Regions from separate parts of the Clostridium sp. LIBA-8841 genome, predicted to be linked through region 1. Evidence: riboswitches for the same ligand, from Rfam matches in the RefSeq annotation. Region 1 holds a riboswitch; the other holds the start of a gene.
What was found. A riboswitch is a leader RNA that binds a small molecule or an ion and turns the genes downstream of it on or off. The one in region 1 is predicted to bind cyclic di-GMP.
Positions count from the first base shown of each region.

Region 1 (12,778 bases):
ATTAGTATCGAAAGTTATGTTTATATTTTTATTATCTGCATGAGGAATAACTGATGAAACTATATTTTCAACTAATAAAACAATATCTCTGTTAGTAAAGTCAGCTTTTAAAAAGCCAACTTCAATTTTGCTAACGTCAATAAGATTATTTATTAATCTAAGCATTCTATAGCAGTTCATCTTTAATCCTCTCTTATATTTTTCATAGAAATTATTAAAGCCATCAGGTTCTTTTTCGTGCTTTGAGTTTAATAATTGTACTGTAGAATAGATGATATTAAGTGGAGTTCTAAGTTCATGAGATATATTCGCGAAAAACTCATTTTTTACCTGCTCATAAGCTTTTGCTTCTTTAAATTTAACAGCTAAGTTTTCAAGTCTTCTTTTAGAAGTTAAGTTTTTTGCTACAATAACTTTTCCATAAGGAACACCGTCATTATCAATTAAATTACGAATTGTAGATTCAACGTAAACAAAGGAATGTTTACCTACAAGTTTACATTTAATACTATCGTCTTCTCCTAATTTTAATTGATTTAGTATTTCATCATTTTTGCCTAAAAGATTTCTAATTGAAACTCCAGAAATCTCTTCATATGTATAGTTTAATGTATTTAAAACTGAGTCATTGACATATGTAATTATTCCATTATTATCTATGCTTATTATTAAGTCTTGAATATTATTGTTTATGCAGCTTAATAACTGTTCATTTCTCTGAATATCTTGAGTTAATGTATATTCGTCAGTTATATCTTTTAGGTTAATGGCATAGTAATTTTTATTTTCAACATTAAGTATTTGTATATAAAGACTTACTATTTTGTTGTTTTTTAAAATAAGTTTGCCTTCCCAATCACCTTTATTAAAAAGAGAATCAATAGCTGTTTTTTCATTATCATTTCCTACAAATACAGCATCATCAAATAGTCTTTCTATTTCTTTAAGTTGAGATTTTAAGTTAGTTGATTTACAATATCGCTCACGTAATGCTTTATTAGTGTATATAACTTTTTTTGTATCATCATACAAAATTATTGAACTACTAGTATTAAACTCTACAAGGTGATAAAAAACTTGTAGTTCTTTTTGAAGTAAAGAACTTCTCCTATTTTTTGTGGTTATTTCATTAAATACTCCACTTATAGCTAATAAGAAAGATAAAATAGTCAATAGAAGAACTATATTATTTGACTTTGATGAAGCTATATTTGGAAATACAACCTCACAGATCCAATATATGCCTCTAAGAGAAATCAAAAGCATACTAGCAACTATAAATGAGTAAATCAATTCACCATCTTTTAAGCTTTTTATTGATATAAATATACATGCTATAAAATATAAAATAACTATTATTGTCATGAAAATAATATAGAAATATACATCTTTGATAAATGGATTGTTAGAAAAAATTTTATAGTTAACCATTGGTATTATAGTTGAAAATATAAACACAGAGATAGAAGTAATAATTTTATGTTTGGTAATAATCTTTGGAATACCATGTTTATTAAAAGCAACATAAAATAATATAAAAATTCTAAACAATGAATGTATAAAGATGAATTTATCAAATATTATTAAATTGTGTCCTTTAGTAATTAAAAGTTCTACAGATAAATTCATATATATTAGAGAAATTATAAAAAAATCATCTTTTTTCGTACTTGAATAATATATAAGTGAACTTATGTAAGCCATAGCACCTAAAATTAGAGTTAAATGCAAAGAAAAAGTTGGCATAGTAGCAGTAGGAGTTACTGTAGTAATAGGTTCATTAAAAATTTTATATATTAAATCAAGTAAAAATATAAAGAACATAGAAAAAACTATAAGAATAGAAAATTTTATTGTTTTTCTTGTTTCAAACTTGTTTTTATCATCATTAAAAATATGAAAAAATATTTTGTTATCCATGTTTTGCTCTCCTTAATATAAGAGTTTCGAACTTATATTTTATCGTATATTTTAGATTTTATCATACCTAGATACAAATTTTTACACTAAGTTAAAAAAGTATTATATTTAACCAATACAATTTTTTTTCTGGAGCACTCTTTTTTTATTTGAAATTATTGATAATTTTATGAAATAAAACATTAAAATTAATAAAAAATCTTTTTTTATTAATAGCATAGAAATTGATAGGTTATACTATATAATACCTATTATTTGTTACTGTTGAAAATTAATAATTTAAAATAAATGTTAAAATTTAAATTGACAAAACAAAATGCATGATATATTATACAATAGGTTTATAGATAAGTTTTAATTTGAAACTTAATTTTAATAAGTTCTAAAAGTTAAAGGGAATTAAAAATAACTGAATTAACGTATAGATAGTAATGATGACATATATCCTGTATTTGGGCATCTGGGATATATTGAGTTAGTGATGCAACCGACTATTCTTTATAAATTTTTTTATAAAGTTAGTCGGTTTTTTTATTTTAATCTAAAAAAATTACAAAGGAGTCGATTTAGGGTGAGAGAAAGGAAAAGGAAAATATTTATAACGGCTATGACTGTGTTCATAACAATGTTTATGAATATTTTATCTCCTGCCATGGCTGCATTAGCTGCCACGCCAGGGGTAGATATGAATATTACATCCAACAAAAGCACTGTAAAGGATGGAGAACAGGTGGAATTCAAGTTAGAGTATAAGGTGGTTAATGGAGGGAAAATTAACCCTGGTGACAAAATTATATTTACTTTGCCAGAGTGTTTTACCAATATAATACCTGAATATCCACCAGAGCATTTTTCAAGTGTAGAAACAAAAAAAGTAAATGGACAAACTCAGGTTATATTAACATTTAGTGAAGGGTCAAGTACTGGTATAGGTGGTTATTTAGATATTCTTGCAACTCCTAAAAATATAGAAAAACCTACAAATGAAAGAGTTACAGTTGAATTTAATGGAACTACTAAGTATGTAGATGTAGAAGTTACTCCAGGAGATAATCCATCAAAACCGGATCCAGCTGGGCAAGAGGATTTATTAAAGCGTGTAACTAATGCTAGTGGCTATGATGGTTATGAGAATGGTATTTTAGTTAATAATATAAATAAGCCAGTAGTCAATAAAATAGTAAACTATAGTATTTATTTTAATGGGAAATATAAAGTAATGAATAATGCTGTATTAAGAGATAATATGCCTGATGGAATGGTATTGAAAACTGATTCAGTAAAAATATATGAAACACCATATGGCCAAGCTGAAAGAGAGGTAACAAGCAAATTTCAAGGTAAAATATGGGCTTATCAAAATTCGCTTGTAATAGATTTTGGAAATACATATTCAGCATATAGAGTTGAGTATTCTACGCAAATAACTAAAGATATGCCTTCTTACAAGAATACAGTAACAGTTGGTTCTTTAGAAAGTAGTACAATAGTTAAACCAAAAGAAGATTCAACAATGTTAACAAAACGTAGTCTTGATCCTACTACACAAACAGATATAGAGTATACTAGCATGGGTAGAGAAGTTAGATATGCTTTAGATATTAACCCTAATAACAAACAACTTAATAATGCAGTGTTTATAGATAAATTTCCAGAAGGTATGACACTAGTTGACGGTAGTATATCTGTAGGTGAAAAGTCTGCTGATGGAACTTTTAAATGGTTAAACCAAGAGGGATTAGTATCAGTAAAAGACAATACTATGACAATAAATTTTGGGAATACAGATAAGTATTATTATTTGTATTATACATTAAAGGTTGTTGAGCCTAATAAAACTTATGATAATAGTGCTAAATTAACTTACAATAATACATCAGCTTCAATAGACAAGACTGTTCAATATAAAACAAATGCAGGTGCAATAAATGCACAAAAGACAGTAGATAAAGAAACCATTAAAAAGGGAGATAACAACATAGTTAACTATACTATTAACTTTGATTGTTATGGTTTCTTTGATAAGGGATATTTAAATGTAGTAGATAGTTTAGATCCAAGGGTTAAAATTATAGGAGTAGAGGCACCAGAACATTTTAGTTATAAGATAGAAAATAACAAAGTAACTGTTACTAATGATATAAAAGATGTAGAGTACGGAGAAAATCTTAAAGTAAACATAAAAGCAGACTTTAGTAATGTTCCTGATGGAAATACAGTGAAAAATGTGGCAACTATAAATGGAACTCCTAGTAATGAAGTAGAAACTAAAAAAGGATTTGCTTTTGAAGCTAAAAAAATAGATGAGAATACTGGAAAAGCATTAGAAGGTGCTAAATTTAAACTTTTAGATAGCAATAAAAAGGAATTAACTAATGAAGATGGAAGTCCTATTATTTTAACAAGTGATTCAGAGGGGAAAATTACTCATGATATTGATGATGTTGGTACATATTATTTAAAAGAGATTGTTGCTCCAAAGGGATATAACTTAAATCCAAATGAAATAAAATTTGAAGTTTTAGATACTGATATAGGAACTATTTTAGATTTAGGTAATATAAATAACTCTATGATTAAAGGTGGAATTAAAATAACAAAGGTTGATTCACAAAACAACAATCCACTAGAAGGAGCAGAATTTACTGTTAAGAATTCAGAGGAAAAAGTAGTTTCAACAGGAACAACAAATAAAGATGGTATAGTAGAGTTTAATGATTTACCATATGGAAGCTACACTTATAAAGAAACAAAAGCTCCAGAAGGATATATATTAGATTCAACACCAGTGAAGTTTGATATAGTTGAGAATAATAAAATATTAGAATTTACTGCTAAGAATAATATGATACACGGTGGAGTTAAAATAACAAAAGTTGATTCTCAAAATAATAATCTATTAGAGGGAGCAGAGTTTATTGTTAAGAACTCAGATGGAAAAGTAGTTCAAACTGAGTCAACTAATAAAGATGGAATAGTAGAGTTTAATAACTTACCATATGGAAGTTATACTTACGAAGAACTTAAAGCACCAGAAGGATATGTGTTAGATTCAACATCGGTGAAATTTGATATAAATGAAAATAATAAAATATTAGAGTTTATGGCTAAAAATGATCCGATACAAGGAAACTTACAAATAACAAAAGTAGATTCAGAGACAGGAAATACTTTACCAGGAGCTAAGTTTGAAATAAAAGATTCGAATGGCAAAGTAGTACAAACTGTAGTTACTGATGAGCAAGGGGTTGCGACAATTTCAGGATTAGGATATGGACAATATACGTTCCAAGAAATTGAGGCTCCAAAGGGATATATACTTAATTCAAATCCAGTGCAATTTAATGTAACAGAGCATGGAAAAACTTTAGAGTTTACAGCTAAGAATAACATTATAAAAGGTGGAGTTAAGATAACAAAGGTTGACTCACAAAATAATAAACTACTAGAGGGCGCAGAGTTTACTGTTAAGGACTCAGATGGAAAAGTGGTTCAAACAGGAACAACAAATAAAGATGGTATAGTAGAATTTAATAAATTACCATATGGAAGTTATACTTATGAAGAAACAAAAGCGCCAGAAGGATACGTATTAGATTCAACAGCAGTAAAGTTTAATATAAATGAAAATAACAAGGTATTAGAATTCACAGCTAATAACAAAATAGTACAAGGTGGAATTAAGATAACAAAGATTGATTCACAAAATAACAATCTATTAGAAGGAGCAGAGTTTGTTGTTAAAAACTCAGATGGAGAAGTAGTTCAAACTGGGACAACAAATAAGGATGGTATAGTAGAGTTTAATAACCTACCATATGGAAGTTATACTTACGAGGAAACAAAAGCACCAGAAGGATATGTGTTAGATTCAACAGCTGTGAAATTTGATATAAATGAAAATAATAAAGTATTAGAATTTACAGCTAAGAATAATATAATTAAAACTCATGTTGCTATAAAAAAGTCTGACTTAGATGATAAGCTTAAGTTACTAAAAGGAGCAACTTTCAATATAGTTGATTTAAGTAACAATAAGATAGTTGATACGGTTACTACAGATGATAGTGGAAGAGCATGGCTTGATCTTGCACCAGGAAAATATAAAGCAGTTGAGATAAAAGCACCAACAGGATATTTACTTTCTGGGGAAGAACAAGAATTTGAAATTAAACTAGGACAGACTACCCAAATAGATTTAACTTTCTATAATAAAAAAGATCAATGTGAAGTTAATATAACAAAGATTGATTTAGCTAATATTAATATAAAGTTAAGTGGAGCTAAATTTAAAATAGTAAATATTTTAAATAACAATGTTGAAGGTATTTTAGTCACAAATGAAAATGGAGTGGCTTCATTAAAATTACCACCAGGAACATATAAATTAATAGAAATAGAGGCTCCAACAGGATATGTAAACTCTAATATTGAAAAAGAGTTTACGGTTAAGTCAGGTTATAGTACTCCAATAAATATACAAGTAACAAACAAAAAAATAAGTGGTGGAATTAAGATAACAAAGATTGACTCACAAAATAATAATCCACTAGAGGGAGCAGAGTTTGTTGTTAAAAACTCAGATGGAGAAGTAGTTCAAACTGGGACAACAAATAAAGATGGTATAGTAGAGTTTAATAATTTACAATACGGAATTTATACTTACGAAGAAGTAAAAGCTCCAGAAGGACATGTGTTAGATTCAACATCAGTGAAATTTGATATAAGTGAAAATAACAAAGTATTAGAATTCTCAGCTAAAAATGACCCAATAGAAGGAAACTTACAAATAACAAAAGTAGATTCAGAGACAGGAAACACTTTACCAGGAGCTAAGTTTGAAATAAAAGATTCAAATGGCAAAGTAGTACAAACTGTAGTTACTGATGAACAAGGTGTTGCGACAGTTTTAGGATTAGGATATGGACAATATACATTCCAAGAAGTTGAAGCACCAAAGGGATATGTACTTAATTCAGAGCCAGTACAATTTAATGTAGAAGAGCATGGTAAGACTCTAGAGTTTATAGCTAAGAACGACATGATACAAGGCGGAGTTAAGATAACTAAGATCGACTCACAAAATAACAATCCATTAGAAGGAGCGGAGTTCGTTGTTAAGAGCTCAGATGGAAAAGTAGTTCAAACAGGAACAACAAATAAAGATGGTATAGTAGAGTTCAATAACTTACCATATGGAAATTATACTTACGAAGAAACAAAAGCACCAGAAGGATATGTATTAGATTCAACAGCAATGAAATTTGATATAAGTGAAAATAACAAAGTATTAGAATTCACAGCTAAGAACAACATGATACACGGTGGAGTTAAGATAACAAAGGTTGATTCACAAAATAACAATCCACTAGAGGGAGCAGAGTTTGTTGTTAAGAACTCTGATGGAAAAGTAGTTCAAACAGGAACAACAAATAAAGAGGGTATAGTAGAGTTTAATAACTTACCATACGGAAGTTATACTTACGAAGAAGTAAAGGCTCCAGAAGGATATGTATTAGATTCAACATCAGTGAAATTTGATATAAGTGAAAATAACAAAGTATTAGAATTCACAGCTAAGAACAATCTGATACAAGGTGGAGTTAAGATAACAAAGATTGATTCACAAAATAATAATCCACTAGAAGGAGCAGAGTTTGTTGTTAAGAATTTAGATGGAAAAGTAGTTCAGACAGGAACAACAAACAAAGAAGGTATAGTAGAGTTTAATAACTTACCATATGGAAATTATACTTACGAAGAAGTAAAAGCTCCAGAAGGATATGTATTAGATTCAACACCAGTTAAATTTGATATAGCTGAGAATAATAAGTTATTAGAGTTTGTTGCTAAAAATACTAAGGAAAATAAATCAGAAGATAAAACAGAAATTAGTAATGGCAATAACAATAATAGTAATAACAATAACAATCCAAAAGGTAATAATGATAATAAACAAGAAAATATAAAAGAGATTCCTAAGACAGGTTCATTCCTATCTGAAAGAAGTATATTTATATTAGGACTTGGGTTAATAATAATTAGTTTAGTAGCAGCTGTGTTAGTAAATAGAAAGAAAGTAAGATAGTATAAAGCAAATTCTGTTATAAATGAATTTTAAACTCATTTTAATAGAATTTGCTTTTTTTAACGTTAAAATTTATATATATTTAATTTCGAATTCATATAAAGTTCAAACTAAAGTTTCATTATAAAAGTATCATATTAGGAGTAACTAGATTTGAAAAATCTAACTAATTAAAAATAAGTTATTGATATATATTCATATTTAGATAATTTATGGGGAAAATAAATAGGGAGTAATATCAATATTATATTAATGAGTAGGAGAAATGATATGAATACTGTATTACCAAAGAAAAGATTAGATTACTTAGATATTGCCAAGGGGATTTTAATAATAAGTGTTGTACTATGTCATGCTCCCTTTGAAAAAGCTCCGTATCTTTATTGGTTCCATATGCCTGCATTCTTTATAATAAGTGGAATGCTTTATAAAAAAGGAATATCTATAAAGGAACAGGCGATAAAATTTTTTATTCCATATGCAATGTTCTCATTAGTTGATATAAGTTTCAATTATATGATGTATTATCATGGAAATTTTGGTTTTGGTGATTTACTACATGAAATACTTAAATATGTATATGGTGGGAAGGCAACATGGGGTGTGTTTTGGTTTATTCCTGTAATGTTTGTTACTAAAGTAATATTTGATCAGCTAAATAAATTATTAAAACCTAGAAGATTATTTATAGTGTGTGCTTTAAGTTATGTTTTAGCTCATATATATTCAATGAGTTTTATACCATCAAGTATAACAGAAATAACTAGTAAGCAGTTTGTTTTCTGGAACTTAGATACTGTTTTAATAACATTACCATATTACGCTCTAGGATACTATATAAGCAAAAAAAACATTCAAAAAATATTTGAATCAGTAAATACATTAATAGCATCTGGAATAGCTATTGTTATACTATTCAGAATGAATACTAGTATGGGGATTTATTATTATTTAAATATAAAATACTCATTCTACCAAAGTCCAATATTTGATTTGATAATGCCAGTAACTATAACAGTATTTATTTTATCTTTAAGTTATCAAATCAGTAAGTTAAAATATAAAAAGTTATTTACTATAATGGGAGTAAATTCTCTTGTAATAATGTATCTACATAAGCAAGTTGCTACTTTATTTATGGATATATTCCATTTTGACTATATAATGTTCACTATAATTGGAGTAAGTGTGCCATTGCTTATAACGGTTTTAATAGATAAGAGCTTAGTTAGTAGGTTCTTATTTAAAGGAGATCTAACTTTATATAGACGTTTTAGGGAAAGTCATGTGATAAAACCTAAGGATATAATAGTTGAAAATAGATAAGATAATTCAAGCATCTAGTTTTTTAAAACTAGATGCTTTTTATGTAATATTTAATATTTATTAATAATATAATCTTAAAACAAGAAATATATAATGGAGGGGTATATATGCTAAGGAGACAAGAAACATGCATTAAAGAGTTTTATCTAAACAATAGAAGAGGTTTAGTAGGTACTGATGGATGTATATATTTAGACGGAAGATATGCAGGAATATTAAAACCCGGTGGAATTATATATATAGAAGGTAAGAGAGGATTTATTAAAAGAAATGGAGAAATTTATTTAGATGGTATATTAATTGGAACTTTAAGGAATTATAATATAGCATATTAGTATTTTAAAAGTTATGAAGTATGTAATTATTTCATAACTTTTTTGTGTTTAAGATATTTTAACATAAAAATTAAAGGTATATAATAAAAGATAGAGTTTACAGAATGTTTATAAAATAGATATGGATGGAGGTGTTGCTATGATAGATGAAAGAAAAAACTTTAATAACTATAAAGAAGTATCTATATTAATAATGTTAATACCTATGTTATTTATTTTAATAGATACCTTAGGAAGAATGAATTCAAAGATAAATAATAAAAATTTATTTGAATTTATATTTAATAAAGTCTTTGTATATAGAGAATTAATTGTTAAATTTATATTAGTAATAGCGGTAATATTTATTGTATCTAAGATAAAAGTAATAAAAGAGAAATTTATCTTAGGAGATTTTAAAGTTATAATAGGTTATACAATTTTAGGAATAATAAGCTATAAATTTTTTGGCAGTGAATATGGACTTAATAAATCATTAGATGTATATATTATGTGTATAATTGCTATGGTTTTAATTTTATCAGGAATAAGTGATATTATATCATCAGTAGATAATATTAATATTAATGTTGAGGAAAAAAGTAACCTTGAAAAGTTAGCATATACAAGAGTTAAATATTTAGGAATAACATATTTTATAATTTTTGTAATATTAATAGCTATAGAAAATATAAATAGTATAATGTCCAGTAGTGTAGTTGTTGATATGGTTAATAATTATAATCAACATTATAATATTATAGCTAGAATAATTTCAGTATTAGGTGTATTTATAGCAATAACATTGATATTTATGATAAGAAAATCATTTTATAATTTAAACTTATGTTATGAAGAATATATTTACATAATAAAACATAAAACTTTTATTGAAGATGTTAAAAAAGATATAGATTTTGTTAATCTTAAAGTTGAATCTAACAAAAAATACTTTAATAATAAGTTTAAAAAGCTTGAGGATAAAAAAACTCAAGTATTCTTAAAAGGTGTTTACGAACTATTCAAAGGTAACAAGCATTAACATAAAAAATATATGCTTTAGAGGGGAAAGTATGGAGAGTAAAAGAAGTACAAATTTTGATTTTATATTGAAAACAAGCATTGAAGGATATTACGATTTATTAAAAAATGCTGAAAAGGCATGGGAAACTCATGCAGTTTTAACGTATATAGCTTCAAGAATGGTTGTTGAAGACCTGTTAGTTAAGCTTGAAGAAAAATATGGGGTAAGAAGTGAAGAAAATAAAGAAGTTAATTTTAGAAAGACTTTAAATAATCTAAAAGAATATATTCCTAGCTGGGTTATAGAATCAGGAGAATACCTAAGAATTAAGGGAGATAAAAGTGCAAATAAAGAAATAGATAGTAATCTGGAAGATGAAAGCAGTACATTATTAGCACTAAAAAAAGTACATGAGATTTTAATATGGTACTTAAAAAACATAACAAAAGAGATTAGTATAGATGAAGACTATAATTTTATTACTCCAGAAAGCTTAAAAGAGAGTGAATGTGATTTAGCTATAGATAAAAAAGTACTTGAGAATAAGAAAAAATTTATTATAAGTCTGGAAAAACAAATAAAAACAAACAGTGATGATGAACAAAAACAAGAGGAACTTGAGGCTTTGTTGAAAAGTGTGAAGGAAGAGAAGAAAGATCTTACAGAAAAATTAGAAAAAAAAGAGGTAGAATTACAAGAGGTACTAAATAACTTTAAAGAGCTTCAAGTTAAGCTTATGAATTATGTTGAAAAAGATGAATCTATTGAAGGAAGTAATAGTAAATATCCTGATTTTTATAAAGGGTTCTTATCTTTACAAGGATATGAACTTAGAGTTGTTTATGCCTTTTTAAAGAGTTTAAGCTTAGGAAGTATTTTTCTAAACAAATCTAGAGGTATATTTTTAAAATCTCAAAGAAAAGAATTTATAAAGTTTATTGAGAAAGAAGTTGAAGAACTAAAAAAATATCCTGATAATATTTTAAAATTAAAGTTATATTATATTTTATTAAAGCTTACTAACACACCTTCAGCTTCAGTGGCAGATAAACCTACTTTTGATAAATCTTTAGATAGTATAGTTGAAAAAGCTTATTTTATAATTGAAAAGCGTGATGCTTTTAATGGAAAAGTAGATAAGTTAGAAGCTATAGTTAATTATTATTTAATTGTTATAATAAATAGCCTTTCAGCGGAGATAAACAAGGATGAACAGAATAAGGATAAGATTTCAGACATAATCTACGAAGTCTTAAGAACTATACCTTTAGATGAGAGAAAGATAATCTTAAACAAGATGAATTTCACTGATATATCTGAGAATACAATTAAAGAAAACATAAGATTAAATCAGGTTAAATTCTTAAATGCTGCTTTAGATTGTGGAATAAGTGAGAGCTCTGAATTCGTTATAAGATCAATATTTTCAATTTATGTAGCTTTTCAAAAAGATTTTGATTTTTATGAATTTAGAACTAGGCATGACATGTTAAGAGCATATATAGGACCTTTATTATTAGTAATTTTGTTAAAGGAATTTAAAATTTCTAGAGAAATTCTAGTTCCTATATTTGTAATGGAAATAAGCATATCAAATAAGATATTAAGAAAAGAAAGAAGAGAAAAAATATATTATAACCAATTAGTTGAGGCTTGGTTAGAAGAAAAAGAAAAGTATGATAAAATACTTTCTGAAAAAAATAACTTAGAAAAAAACCTTAAAGAAGTCCAAGATGAGAGAGAGTTATTAATTACGAACGAAAGAAAGTTTGTAGCAGAAAAAGATAATACTGAAAATGCTATAAAGGCTCAATGGAATATGTTTAGAGAAAAAGTTTTTGAATCTGAAGAAATAAAAAACTTTGATTCTTATGAAGAATACAGTAGAGCTGTTAACCAAAAAAATCTTATAGAGCTATCAGAAGAACATAGCCTTAAAGATAGAGGATTTGTTAAGAATTTATTTTCCCTTGATACATGGAAATATAAATTGAATAAGCTTGAGATAAATAAAAATATAAGATTGTTAGAAGATAAACTTATTGAGCAAGCCAAAGAATCTGGAGTCTTTGAAAATGAACTTCTAACTATTAGAGAGCTTGAGGA
Region 1 covers NZ_CM173488.1:322,180-334,957, forward strand. Annotated here, with positions in the region: gene AC2A4K_RS01400 (sensor histidine kinase) at 1-1,920, opposite strand, end outside; cyclic di-GMP riboswitch class II at 2,340-2,422, shown strand; gene AC2A4K_RS01405 (SpaA isopeptide-forming pilin-related protein) at 2,492-8,008, shown strand; gene AC2A4K_RS01410 (acyltransferase family protein) at 8,279-9,334, shown strand; gene AC2A4K_RS01415 (hypothetical protein) at 9,442-9,669, shown strand; gene AC2A4K_RS01420 (hypothetical protein) at 9,809-10,690, shown strand; gene AC2A4K_RS01425 (hypothetical protein) at 10,722-12,778, shown strand, end outside.

Region 2 (12,778 bases), 890 kb from region 1:
GATTAATCCTATTAAAATTCCCGTAACTAAAATAAATCTATGATTCTTTTTTATATTCATAATTTACTTACCTTCCTTTCTAACTAGGTATATAAACACAGGAACTCCTAATAAAGCCGTTAAAGATCCTATTGGTGTTTCATAAGGAGGATTTATAACTCTAGCTAATATATCACTGTATACTAATAAAACAGCTCCTAATATCATAGAACTTGGTATTATATATTTATAATCTGATCCTACTATTGCCTTACATATTTGAGGAACTATTAAACCTACAAAGACAATATTACCGGCTACAGAAACAGAGGCTCCAGTTAAACATATAACTATCATTATAGCTATAAATCTTACAAGATTAGTTTTTTGCCCAAGACCTATAGCCACTTCTTCTCCTAAACTTAAAATTGTTATTTTAGGTGATATAATCATAGCTCCAATAAAAGCTATTCCTCCAACTAAAGCTAATAAGATTACACCTTCCCACTTAGCACTAACTAATCCTCCTGATACCCAGAAACTTAATTGTTGAGATAAATTAAAATACATTGATATACCCATAGCTAAAGATATAAGTAAAGTTCCTAAGGCTGTACCTGCAAGAGCTAACTTTACAGGATCAACTTTTCTAGAGGATCTTGAACTTATGAAATATACTAAAAGACCGCTTATACTAGCCCCTAAAAAGGCAAATATCATAAGGGCAAAGCTATTTATTACTAAATTAGGATATATTCTTTGAAGAACAAATGCCACAGCTATCATAAATGTAGCACCTTGAGTTATTCCCATTACAGAAGGCTCTGCAATTGGATTCCTAGTTATTCCTTGCATAATAGCGCCAGCTACAGCTAAAAAACCACCTACTAAAGCGGCCGCAAGAGCTCTAGGTATCCTTACATCTCTAATTATCTTAATATTTACATCTGCATCATTTGTGAAAATAGACTTTATTATCATAGAGAAATCAATATCCTTTGCTCCTATAGATATGGATAAAATAATTCCACTAATCAAAAGTACCAGCCCTATAGCCATTAGCCAATAAGCTAAAGTCTTTTTCTTTTGTATTTTCATAAGTTGTCCTCCTTAAAGTATCACCTGAGTTAAATAATTATTTTACTAAAAATCTTCTACTAAAATTCAAATAGTAGGTGCAAAATTTTAAATCTTACACCTACTAAAAATATGTACTATTTTACAAGCTCATCTTTAATTGATTGTAATAAAAGTTCTCTTCCCATTGGGTTGTAAGCCTGAGTAAAGTATGGACTTACATCAAGCATTGTTACATTTCCATCCTTAACCGCTCTCATTTCTTTCCAAACACTACTTGACTCTAAGTTAGCCTTATCTGACTCTGTTCCTAAAACTATTATGTGATCTGCATCTATTTCAGTAAGTCCTTCAAGAGTAACTGTAGGTAATGTTATACTATCTTGTTTTGGCATTTTACTTGGTTGAGGTAATCCCATATCATCCTTTAAGATTGTTCCTATTCCACCTTCAGTAAATACCATAAATTGTCCTGAATTAGCTAAAACAGTTAAGTAAGTTCCATCTCCATTTGCTTTCTTAATTTCATTTCCTACTTCTTTTGCTTTTTTATAGTAATCATCTAACCACTTTTGAGCTTCATCTTCTTGATTAAATAACTTTGCTATATCTTTAAACTTGGCTTCCCAGTCATTTGAATTATCATTAATCACAACCACTGGAGCTATTTCTGCTAATTGATCATATATTTTTTCTTGTCTAGGTGACATTATTATTAAATCTGGATTTACTGATAATATCCCTTCTATATCAGCTGTATCCATCATAGAATGACCAACTATCTTTGTATCTTTTAATTTATCTGCCATGTATGATGGCACTTGATCCGTTTTGTATGAATCCACATTTGCTGTAGCCACAGGAGTATGTCCTAATAGAACTAACTCTTCTGTACTACCAGAAATATCAACTATTCTCTGTGGATTAGCTGGTATTTCAACTTCTCCCTTTACAGATTGTACAACTCTTTTTTCCCCATTATTACTATTTCCTTCACTAGTCTTACTACCTGAACATCCAACAAACATTCCAACTGTAAGTACTGCAAGTCCTAAAACTGCTAATCTTTTAAATCCCTTCATCATTTGTCCTCCAACTTCTTTTTTGATTCTCGTTAATATATATTAATGATATTCAATATCATTTAAAACACAAATTTATTATAGCATCTAATCTTATTTAGTCAATATATTTTTCTATCATTCCAAAATTTAACAATATAACTAAAGTTATTTGATATCTTTCCATATCTAAAATAAAACTCTCTCTTTTCTTATAAATCACTAAGAATAAAGTATTTCACTAAATCTTAAATTAAGTATAAAAACTTCTAAAAATCAATACGACTAAAAATAAATAGAAGTATAAAGGATTATCTCCTCTACACTTCTATCTATATAATAAAATTTATTCTACATAGTAAAGTTTTGTATCTCCAAAAGTAGCATGGTCTGAACCATTTCCATTGCCACCATCTGTAACTATAATCTTAAGCTCTTTTGCTCCCTTAAGATTTACTTCTATATACTTTTGAGTAGAAGTAGAATTCATTAATCCACTATCATACACTTTCTTATTATCAAGCCATACTTCAAAAGTTACTGATCCAACAGTACCATACATTTGTCTATCAACTCCAACATAACTTGAGAAATAACCATAATTTCCTTTAGTCAAATCATATTTTATTGTTGATGTTGAATGTGTTCCTATACCTTTTTCATAAGTTACACTTTGTCCATTTTCATCAGTTAATCTTAATGGATTACCACTTACTGATATATCCTTATTAGCTTTTGCATAAGTATTATTTGCTGATATCCAATCAATATCACTTAAATATGTGCTATTTTTCATATCAATTACTTTAATTGTTCTTGTTGCTTCAGTAGTATTTCCATCTGAATCTTCTACAGAGTAAGTTACTCTATAGATACCAGCTTTATTAAAGTCTACATTTCCTCCAATAACAACCTTTGAAGTTAAATCTCCATCTTCAACATCTGTAGCTGTATATTTCCCAGTTATGCTCTCTAATGGTTGCCCTACCTTTGTCACTGCATCCTCTTCAACCTTTAAAACTGGTTTAGAATTCATAACTAATAATTTAGCATCTGCAAAGTCTGCATGGTCAGAAGAATTTCCATTTCCTCCATCATTTACTACTAACTTCAATTCCTTTGCTCCTTTAGTTTCAACAAATACATCCTTTTCTAGATCTCCAGATTTCATCATGCCACTATCATATACTTTATTTCCATCTAAATATACTTGGAATATTACTGATGAAGCTGAGTTACCTGAAACTTCTTGGTCTACTCCAACTTTAGCCATAAAATATGAATAATCTTTTCCACTTAAATCATAGACTATTTCTGAATTTGAGTGTGTTCCAATTCCTTTGTCATAACTCTTATTTTCATCTGTTCCTTTTAAAGTTAATTTGTTTCCTTGAACACTCTTATCTTTTTGTACAGTTCTCCATCCTGATGTAGCTTTTGTCCAGTCAATATCACTTAAATACTCTTCTTCTGTTGTTACAATAACACGTCTTTCCTTAGATGTCTTACGTCCTGAGCTATCAGTTAATTCATAAAGAATTTTATAAACTCCAGCTTTGGAAGTGTCAACATTATTTTCTTTAACAACAATCTTATCAGTTATATTTCCATCTTCATTATCTATTCCTCTAACACCGTTCATTGCATTAAAGCTATCTTTAATATGAATTATTGTGCTATCTTCAACCTTTATTTCAGGTTTCTTAGAAATTAAATCCTTAGCCTTTTCAACGTCTTCTTTGTAGTAATCTTTTAATTCATAGTTCTCAAGCTGATTTTCTAGTTCGTTTATTTTGCTTATATCTTTATATTGTTCTTTTAATTCATTTTTAGATGAATCAACAAACAAATCATCTAATGTAGCTCTTAACTTATCTTCTTTATACATGCAGAATTCTGATGCACTTGCCCAGCCATCTTTAGCATTTTTAAATACAAATTTAAATCTCTTTGCTTTAGTTGGAGTGAATTTTATTTCAACAAAATCTCCAGTGTTTCCACTATAAGAACCTTCAGCTACTTTTCTAAAAGTATTTCCTGGCTCAGTATTTGAAGCATATAATTCATACTCAAGTGGGAATCCCTTTCCTCTTGCTCCATCCTGTCTAGTAGCATATACTAATCTATCTACAACATCATTACCATTTTCCATAGTTAATATAACTTCATTAGTAAAGTTATCACTATTTGGAGTATCTGTTTCCCAATGAGTATTTCTATTTCCATCTATTGCTTTATCTATAGAGCTTGAACCATACTGTCTTCCATTGTTACTGATAGCCACTATATTTTCTTTATATTTTTTATCATATTTAGGTAAGCTTTCATTGTTTAATAGATTAAACTTGCTCATTGTTGAAATTGTATTTAAATCTGTGTTGTTTACAACAAGCCCTTTAGCTTCAGCTTCTATTTTATTGTCAGCCTTTGAAGTAGCTATTATTTTAATTTCACCATCATATGCCACTCCTGTTCCTTTTAAGACACCATTTTCATCTATTGTTACATACTCGTCTACAGGTTCATTAGTTTTTGCATCAACAACTTTCCACATAACATCTTTATCAGTAGCATTTTCAGGATAAATTTTCGCATCTAAGTCAATACCTTCTCCAATTGTGTTTATTTCATATATCTCTTGTGTTCCATTTTTAGATGTAACCTCCATTTTATTCACAGGTATGTTCTTCTCAGTTGTAAATGGACTAAACTCTAAAACGGCCATCTTATTGTCACCAAACTGAGTTTCTAAACACTCAAATCTTATATACCTTGCAGTATAAGTTTTATCTAGTAATATATTTTTACGCTCTTTAACGTCTGCTCTTGGAACTACACCATTATCAACTATTTTTGTAAAGTTTTCTCCATCATCACTTATATATAAATTATATCTCTTAACTTGTCCCTCTGTTGAGTTTCCATTAGCTTTATTATGATAAGCAAATCCATTAAAGCTAAACTCATTCTTCATATCTATTGTTAAATATTTAGTTCCTTCTTGACTAGCAGATTGGAATATATCATACTCTCCTGTTTTTCCATCTACGGCCTTATTAGGTGCATATCTCCAATCAGTAGGTGCACTAGTTTCAGCTGTCCAATTATTCTTTTCTATATCTTTATAAGTTCCTTCTTCAGCAAGCTGTGAAGCATTTGAAGTTATAGTTATTTCATTCATTACCTCTTTGTTGTACTTTGAAGTAGCTACTACCTTAACAGTTTCTACTTTTCCTGTTGAATTTGGTGTTACAATAACATTTTCACCCGATACATCTAACTTAACAGCTTTGCTTTCTTCACCAGTTTTAGAATCAACTGCCTTCCATTCTACTTCTTTTAGAGTGGCACCTATTGGTTTTGTTTTTGCAGTTAATTTTATACTCTCATCAAGTCCATTAATCTCTTTTTTATTATTTTCACTAACTATTTCAATGTTTGATACCTCTATATCCTTTTCCTTATTAATAGGTGAAAACTCTGAAACTGTCATTATTCCATCTTTTTGAGCACTTTGTACACATTCAAACTTTATGAATCTAGCATTATAAGTTTTATCCAATAAAACTTCTTTTCTTCCTCTTTCTGAAGCCTGTGGTATATCCTCATTATCTACTATTTTAGTAAAGTTTTTGCCATCATTACTTATATAAAGATTATAAGTTTTAACCATTCCTTTTCCGTTACTATCACTTGTTGCATTGTAATATTCAAATCCATCAAAGTCTTTATTTTCTTTCATATCTATTAATAAATATGGACTTTCCATAGGATTAGTTATTCCTTTTTTTATTTCATCATCAGTTACCCTTCTTGTTTGAAAAACACCATACTTTGAATACTTTTCATCAATTGCTTTAGGTACTTCCATTCCACTTACTGTTAGATAATTAGTTTTAGCTTCCCAATTACTCTTATCAAAGCCTACATAAGCTCTTTGTATTTCGTAATTAACTGGCTCACTCTCACTTGAAGTAGATAAATCCTTTCCGTAAGCTCTCACTTTATATTCATATTTAGTATTAGCTTTTGCTGTTTTATCTGTAAATGAAGTTTTAGTAGTAAATCCAATAACTTCATCATTTCTTGTTATTTCGTATCCTAATAATTCATCATTAGGTATATCTGAAGAGAACTTTATTTCTGGTTGTCTAAAATTATTTTCTTCTATTTCAGAATTCATAACTGGTTTAGCACTTTCATCAATTGAAGGTCCTTTATAATTTATAGAACTATTATTTAAATACCATATTTTTTTAGAAGGCTTATTATACTTAGCTAACTTATCTAAAGTTTCTTTACTAGCCACAAAACCATGACGTCTGAAATATTCTGATAAATCTAAGTTTAATGCATCAGATGAATATTCAACGAATATATCTCTCTTTTCTTGTTCATTCTTTGGAGATGGTTTTCTTTCTCTATAAAGCTTATTTAAATTTGGCCAATAATTCTCATCATACATTTGTAATTGCCAGAATAATCCTAAGCTCTCAAAGTAATGACCATGCACAAATTCTTCATCTCTTTCATTTGGTGCAACATTTGGATAAATCTCTGATTCATAAGGTATTCTATTATCTATGTTGTTAAACTGTACACCCATATGCATAGGAAGCATATTATTAGTAACCTCTCCCCAAGTGCGTCCATTAGTATCCATTCTATGTCCTATTTCGTGTATAAATCCCCAATAACCACCTTTTATAGAATTTGGATTTAACATAGCACTCATAGCACTTTTTTGAACTCCAACATGATCTCCAGAAGCATACATTGCTCCAAAAGGTTGAGCTAATCTCATATGCTCTTTTATATTTTTAGGATTATTAACTTCACTACTTCCATCAAATCCATAGTATTTAAATAGCTCCGCCATTGTTTGATCCCAGAAAGTTGTAGTCTCACTAGGTTTTACTCCTTGATTTATATATGCATCATAGGCTCCAGTTGTAGTTCCTGATAACGTCATTCTATCCGAGTCAACCTCAGCTATATCAAGAACTTTATTAGTTCCAGCTGCATTGTCTTCATCTAGCTTTTTCTTATATTCCACTAAGAAATTTTTAAATTCCTCTTCATTATCACCCTTTTTAAATAAAGGAAATCTTTGAGCACCCTCAATCCTTATAATAGGTGCTTGTCCCTGTTCCTCTGGAGTATATGGGTTTTCTATGTATATAGACCCACCTGGTTTAGGATTACTCTTATAGTTTCCATCCCTATTTACTGTTGGAACAGTTATTTCATTAATTCCAGTATGTAAATTAACAGTTTTTCTCCAACTACTATAACTTCCCTCATTTTGTGAAAAGATTAATCTTGGCATTGGTTTTCCTGCTTCAGCATTGACATAAACTTTTAATTTATCTCCTGGTAAGGCATAAAGTCCTGTTACTTGGAAATTTTCTCCCATACTAGACATGCTTAAAACTTCACTGCCGTATCTTGCTAAATCTCCATATTGAGTAGCAACAAACTTTGTATTTTCAGAATCAATTTTATTGTTTAATATGTCTTTTGCTATATTTAATCTTGATGCTAATTCATCTTTTAAAGGATGATTTTGAACTTCTTGTTCTAAATTATTTATGTATTCACTATTTTTAAATTCTGGTTTTAAATCTGAATAAGTTTTATCAGTGAATATATTTTCAACTTTATCTGCTAACTCATCATTCTTATAAAATTTAAGTTCTGATAAAGTTGCCCAATTCTGATCAGATTTTTTAAACACAAACTTTAATCTCTTAAACTCAGCTTCTTTAAATTTCGCTTCTATAAAGCCACTAGTTTTAGAATAAGAGCCTGTTGCTACTAATTGATATGTGTCTCCTTTAGATGTAGTTGAACCATATATATCAAATTGCTCTGCAAATCCTTTATTATCACTAGGTCTTGCACCATACACAACTCTACTTAATTTAACATTGTTTTTAAAAGTAACTTCTACTTCATTATTAAAGTTATTTCCATTTGCTCTTCCAGTTTCCCAATAAGTTTTTAAGTCTCCATCTATTGCATTCTTTACGTTTTGAGAAGAATATTGGCCTCCATTGTTACTTATTGACTCTATATTACTTTTATCTATTTCAAAAAGTTTATTGTATTCTTCATTATCTTGTAAATTAAACTTCTCTACTTTAGCTTCTTCAGCTTCGATTTTACTGCTTTTAAGTATTCTTTTTGCATTTTCTATGTCTTCTTTAAAGGAATTATATAAAGGGTGTGTTTTTGCTTCCTCTTCTAAAGCATCTAATTTTTCTACTGTATTAAATTCTTCACTAACCTGACTTAGTGTATCATCTTTAAATAATCTATTCATTTTATCTAAAACATCATCAGGCTTATAAAGCATGAATTCTACAGCACTTGCCCAATCTTGATTTGCCTCATCAAAAACAAATTTTAAACGTTTAAACTCAGTAGGTTTAAATTTTATTTGAACTATATCACTATTTGATTTTGAATAATCTCCATCACATACTAATGTGAAATCATCTCCACTTTCACTTGTTGAAGCATACAATTTAAACTTTCTAGCAAATCCTTTACCCATGGCAGAATCACGTCTTGCACCATAAACTATTCTGTTTAACATCGTAGGTTCAGTTAACTCAATTATAACTTCATTCTTGAAGTCTGTTCTATTTGGAGTTCCTGTTTCCCAATGTGTTTTAAGGTCTCCGTCTATAGCTTTGTTAATTGATGAACTTCCATATTGTCCCCCATTATTAGTTATTGACTTAATTTTTTCTCTTTCAATTTTGAATACTTTGTTATACCCTTCAATGTTTTCATTGTTTAGCAAGTCAAATTTTTTGACTGTAGCATCTGTTGAATTTTCTTCTCCAGTTCCTTGAGTTTCAGTTAATACCGCCTTTTCCTTTTGCACTTCGTCTGCCAAAGTTATGATAGCTGGTGTAGAAAAGCTCGATATTACTGCCGCTACAATAATTAATGAAATTTTTTTCTTTAACATAAGTGTTTTACCCCCTACTTTTTTAGCTGGTTATCCAAAAAGAATACATCAAAAAAGGCTACTCCTAAATGAGTAGCCAAAAATGCATAAAATTACATAGAAATAAGCAAATCATACTTAAAACTATTAAATATTAATAAAACAAAATGTATAATAAATATATACCTTTTGGCAACTGGCTAACATTGTTATTTAAAACTTTAGTCCCTATAGCTTTGCGTCCTTAGATTTCTCTAAGTTTGCCTATTGAATTTTCTGTAAGGAAATAATAGCATATTATTTACAATTTTCATATAAAATTCACTTACTTTTTCATATTTTTATAACTAAGTTAAAAAACAACCCATTTTTTTATTAAATCGCAAATAAAATCCATTATTATTTAATACTTAATATCCACTTGTATACTTTTAAAAATAAACTTAAAATTTCCTATTTTTAAGTTACTACTAAAGATAAAATAAAAAAACTAATGTTATATTAAATAACATTAGTTTTTTTATTTAATAACTATTTTTCACTTTATCTAGCTGTTCTTAAAGTTAATGATTCTTTTTGTGACAGCTCTCCATTTGAATATTTAGCTGCTACTTTAAAGTTATATATTGTATGTCTATTTAACTTTTCAACATTATACTCAGTAACATCTTTTTCAACCTCTGCAATCTTTTTACCATCTTTGTAGATTACATAACCTTCTAATCCATAAGTTGATTCTGGAGCTTCCCATCCTAACTTTACATTTTTTTGTTGAACATCTAAGTCTTTTAGATTTCTTGGTGCTTCAACTTTTACTTCCATTTCAAATTCTCCAAAACCATTATACTTAACTTCATATCTAACAGCCTTTTTACCTGGACTCTTAACTTCTAATATAAAAGAGCCTCCATCCTTATTTACTTCTATTCTATCTAATATTGCAGAACTTTCTCCTGAGCCAACTTTAACTGAAGTCTTTTCTGGAAGAAGTGAATCCATACTTGAATATAGACTTACTATATCACCTTCACCTAATCCTTTTATTTCTAATGTCCCATAGTTTGATGATTCCACAGTAGTTCCTGGCGCTACATATGGTCTTAATTCATAGTTTCCTGGAATACTAGTTTCATCCCAAGCTTCATTTTCATATTCAACGCTCATTCTTAAGCTTTCTTCTTTTCCATCTTCAGCTATAGCATAATAAACTCTTCCTTCTTCACTACCTAAATCTAAATCCTCGAACTTAGCCTCTCCATTTCCATCAATAGTCTTAGTTGCAAAAGGCTCCTCATCTCCTATTGATTTATAAAGATTTACTGTTTGTCCTTCTTTTCCTCTTGTAATAGTTACATAATCCTCTGCTCCAAGATTATTCTTAGCACTTACAAATCTCATAGGAATATAATCAACTTGTTCTGTGTAAGTATCCTCAAATAATTGGAATTCATATATTCTTATTGCACCCCATGGTGAATTTCCTGAATCATCTATTCTTAACCTAAAATGTTGAGAAGTTACTGGCTCTACTAAATTTCTATCAGTAATGGCATCAGTATTTCCTCTTACAGTATCAACTGGCTCATAAGTTTTTCCACCATCATATGAAACCTCTAAGGCAAAATCATTTGTATTAGTATCCTTGGCCTCTCCACCTGCTTCTCCATGCATAACAACCCATCTTTGAACAGTTTTTGGCTCTCCTAAATCAACATTTAACCATCCTGAATAAGCATTAGTCGCACACCATTTACTATTATTTTCTACAGTGCCGTCAACAGCTTTCATAGCAGGTTCTCCACTATTTTCTCTACTTGCTGTTACTGGTTTATTTAATGCAAAGTTAACAGGTTCAGTATTATCTGGAACCTCAGTAGCATCATGAGCTATTCCCCAATCAAAAGTAATACTTTGACCTGTTCCTCTATTGTAATTAACATCAACAGGAACTACTTCTATTTCAAAACTCATTTCTTCTCCATGTCTTTCAAAATCTTGAACATAATAAGCATCATTTGGAGTTGCTCCCATAAGTTCCTTTGATCCATCTGGTTTAATTCTATATATTTCATAGAATGCTAAGTCTTCTTCATTTCCATTCTCTAATCCATTCCAATAAATTCTTGCCTCTGCACTATTAGCATGGTGAACCATTGATTCTTCTAAAACAACTTTACCAGTTTTTAACCCCTTATTATTTGCTTCTGTATCCTCTATAGATAATTGACCTATATTTATATTAAAGTTTTCTATATCAGTTTGACTTTCAAATCCTAAAGATATTGCAGAAATAGTTTTACCAACATGCTCTCCTAAAGGAATTTTAACTTCTGTCCATTCCCCATTGCTATTTTCAGTAACATCAAAGAATGTAAAGTTTTCATAATCATAATTTTCTCCAAAACATAATCCAACTTTCATATTAGGAGCTGAATCTGTTTTATAAACAATTGATAATTCTGTTGAGTCCTTTTCTAAGGCTAAATCTGTACTATAAAGCTTAATATGATTTGGATTTTCAGCTTCTAAATCTCCTTGAATTTTTAAAGAAGAACCTCCATTATAAGCTGTTTTGAAATCAAATTCTGGAGTAAGCTTTGACCCATTAGACTCAACAATCCATCTCCAAGTAGGAAGATATTCTTGAAGCGCTCTATAATTCCACTCCTCATCTCTTGAAACTTCTCCATCTATATAATAATCTTCTCCATGTCCTAAATTAAAGTTTGTTACAAATGGTAAATCATTAACTGCTGATCTATCTGGAACATAGTTTGCTAAACCAACCCAAGAAGAATTAGTATCTGACTTTGAAGGATCTCCTGTTGGTCCAACCCAGAATTTTTGATCATGATTATAGAAATCATAAGCATCTTTAGCCATTGAGAATGTAGAGTTTGGACAATACATAGCCAAAGAAGTTCTAAGCTTATTATTTTCATCTAATAATTGATCAACTCTAAAGTTTGTATTATATGCGTTTTGTTGAACATCTAATCCTGCATAAACATCATAAGGACTTCTTCCTAGCCCTCTAGCTGTATCAACAGTAGTATCAATCTTCCATTTGCTCCAGTTATAATTTAAGAAAAACTGGTCAGTAGTCTTAACATCTCCATTTTGGAAAAATGGTGCATTTCTATCATTTAATGAATCCTGATAAGATACATTACCTGTAGAAACCATAGAATCATACCATCCAATAACTATATTAGGATCTTTTTCTCTAATATATTCAAGCATTTCTATCATTAAATCTGCATCATTTTTATTACATCCATAAGATTCTTGGTTAAAGAAGTATCCATCAAATCCATAATAGTTAGCCATTTCTATCATTTTATCTGCTACTGGGAAATTTCCATTTTCATCTTTTTGAATAAACTCTCTAACTTGCTCAACATGTCCTGCTCCAGTTCCCCATGGGAATCCTATAGTACCTAAAACAGGAACTCCATTCTTATGCCCAGCATCTATTACATCTGCTGTTGGAATTAAGAATATTCCCTTACTAGAACCTCCCCAATAAACATAAGAATCTATATATTGCCAATATGAAAATACATAAGCATTAATTGATTCTGTTCCTTGAACTGGTGCATTATCTGTTAGCGGATTAGTTAAAGCACAATTCATTATTCTAGCCTCTGGATGAGCATTTTGATTTACTATGTTACCCATAAATCTATCTTTTCTTTCA
Region 2 covers NZ_CM173488.1:1,209,317-1,222,094, reverse strand. Annotated here, with positions in the region: gene AC2A4K_RS05225 (FecCD family ABC transporter permease) at 1-60, opposite strand, end outside; gene AC2A4K_RS05220 (FecCD family ABC transporter permease) at 64-1,077, opposite strand; gene AC2A4K_RS05215 (iron-hydroxamate ABC transporter substrate-binding protein) at 1,194-2,138, opposite strand; gene AC2A4K_RS05210 (NPCBM/NEW2 domain-containing protein) at 2,464-9,099, opposite strand; cyclic di-GMP riboswitch class I at 9,267-9,353, opposite strand; gene AC2A4K_RS05205 (endo-beta-N-acetylglucosaminidase) at 9,622-12,778, opposite strand, start outside.
Region 2: another riboswitch for cyclic di-GMP. It lies ahead of AC2A4K_RS05210 (NPCBM/NEW2 domain-containing protein); the one in region 1 lies ahead of AC2A4K_RS01405 (SpaA isopeptide-forming pilin-related protein).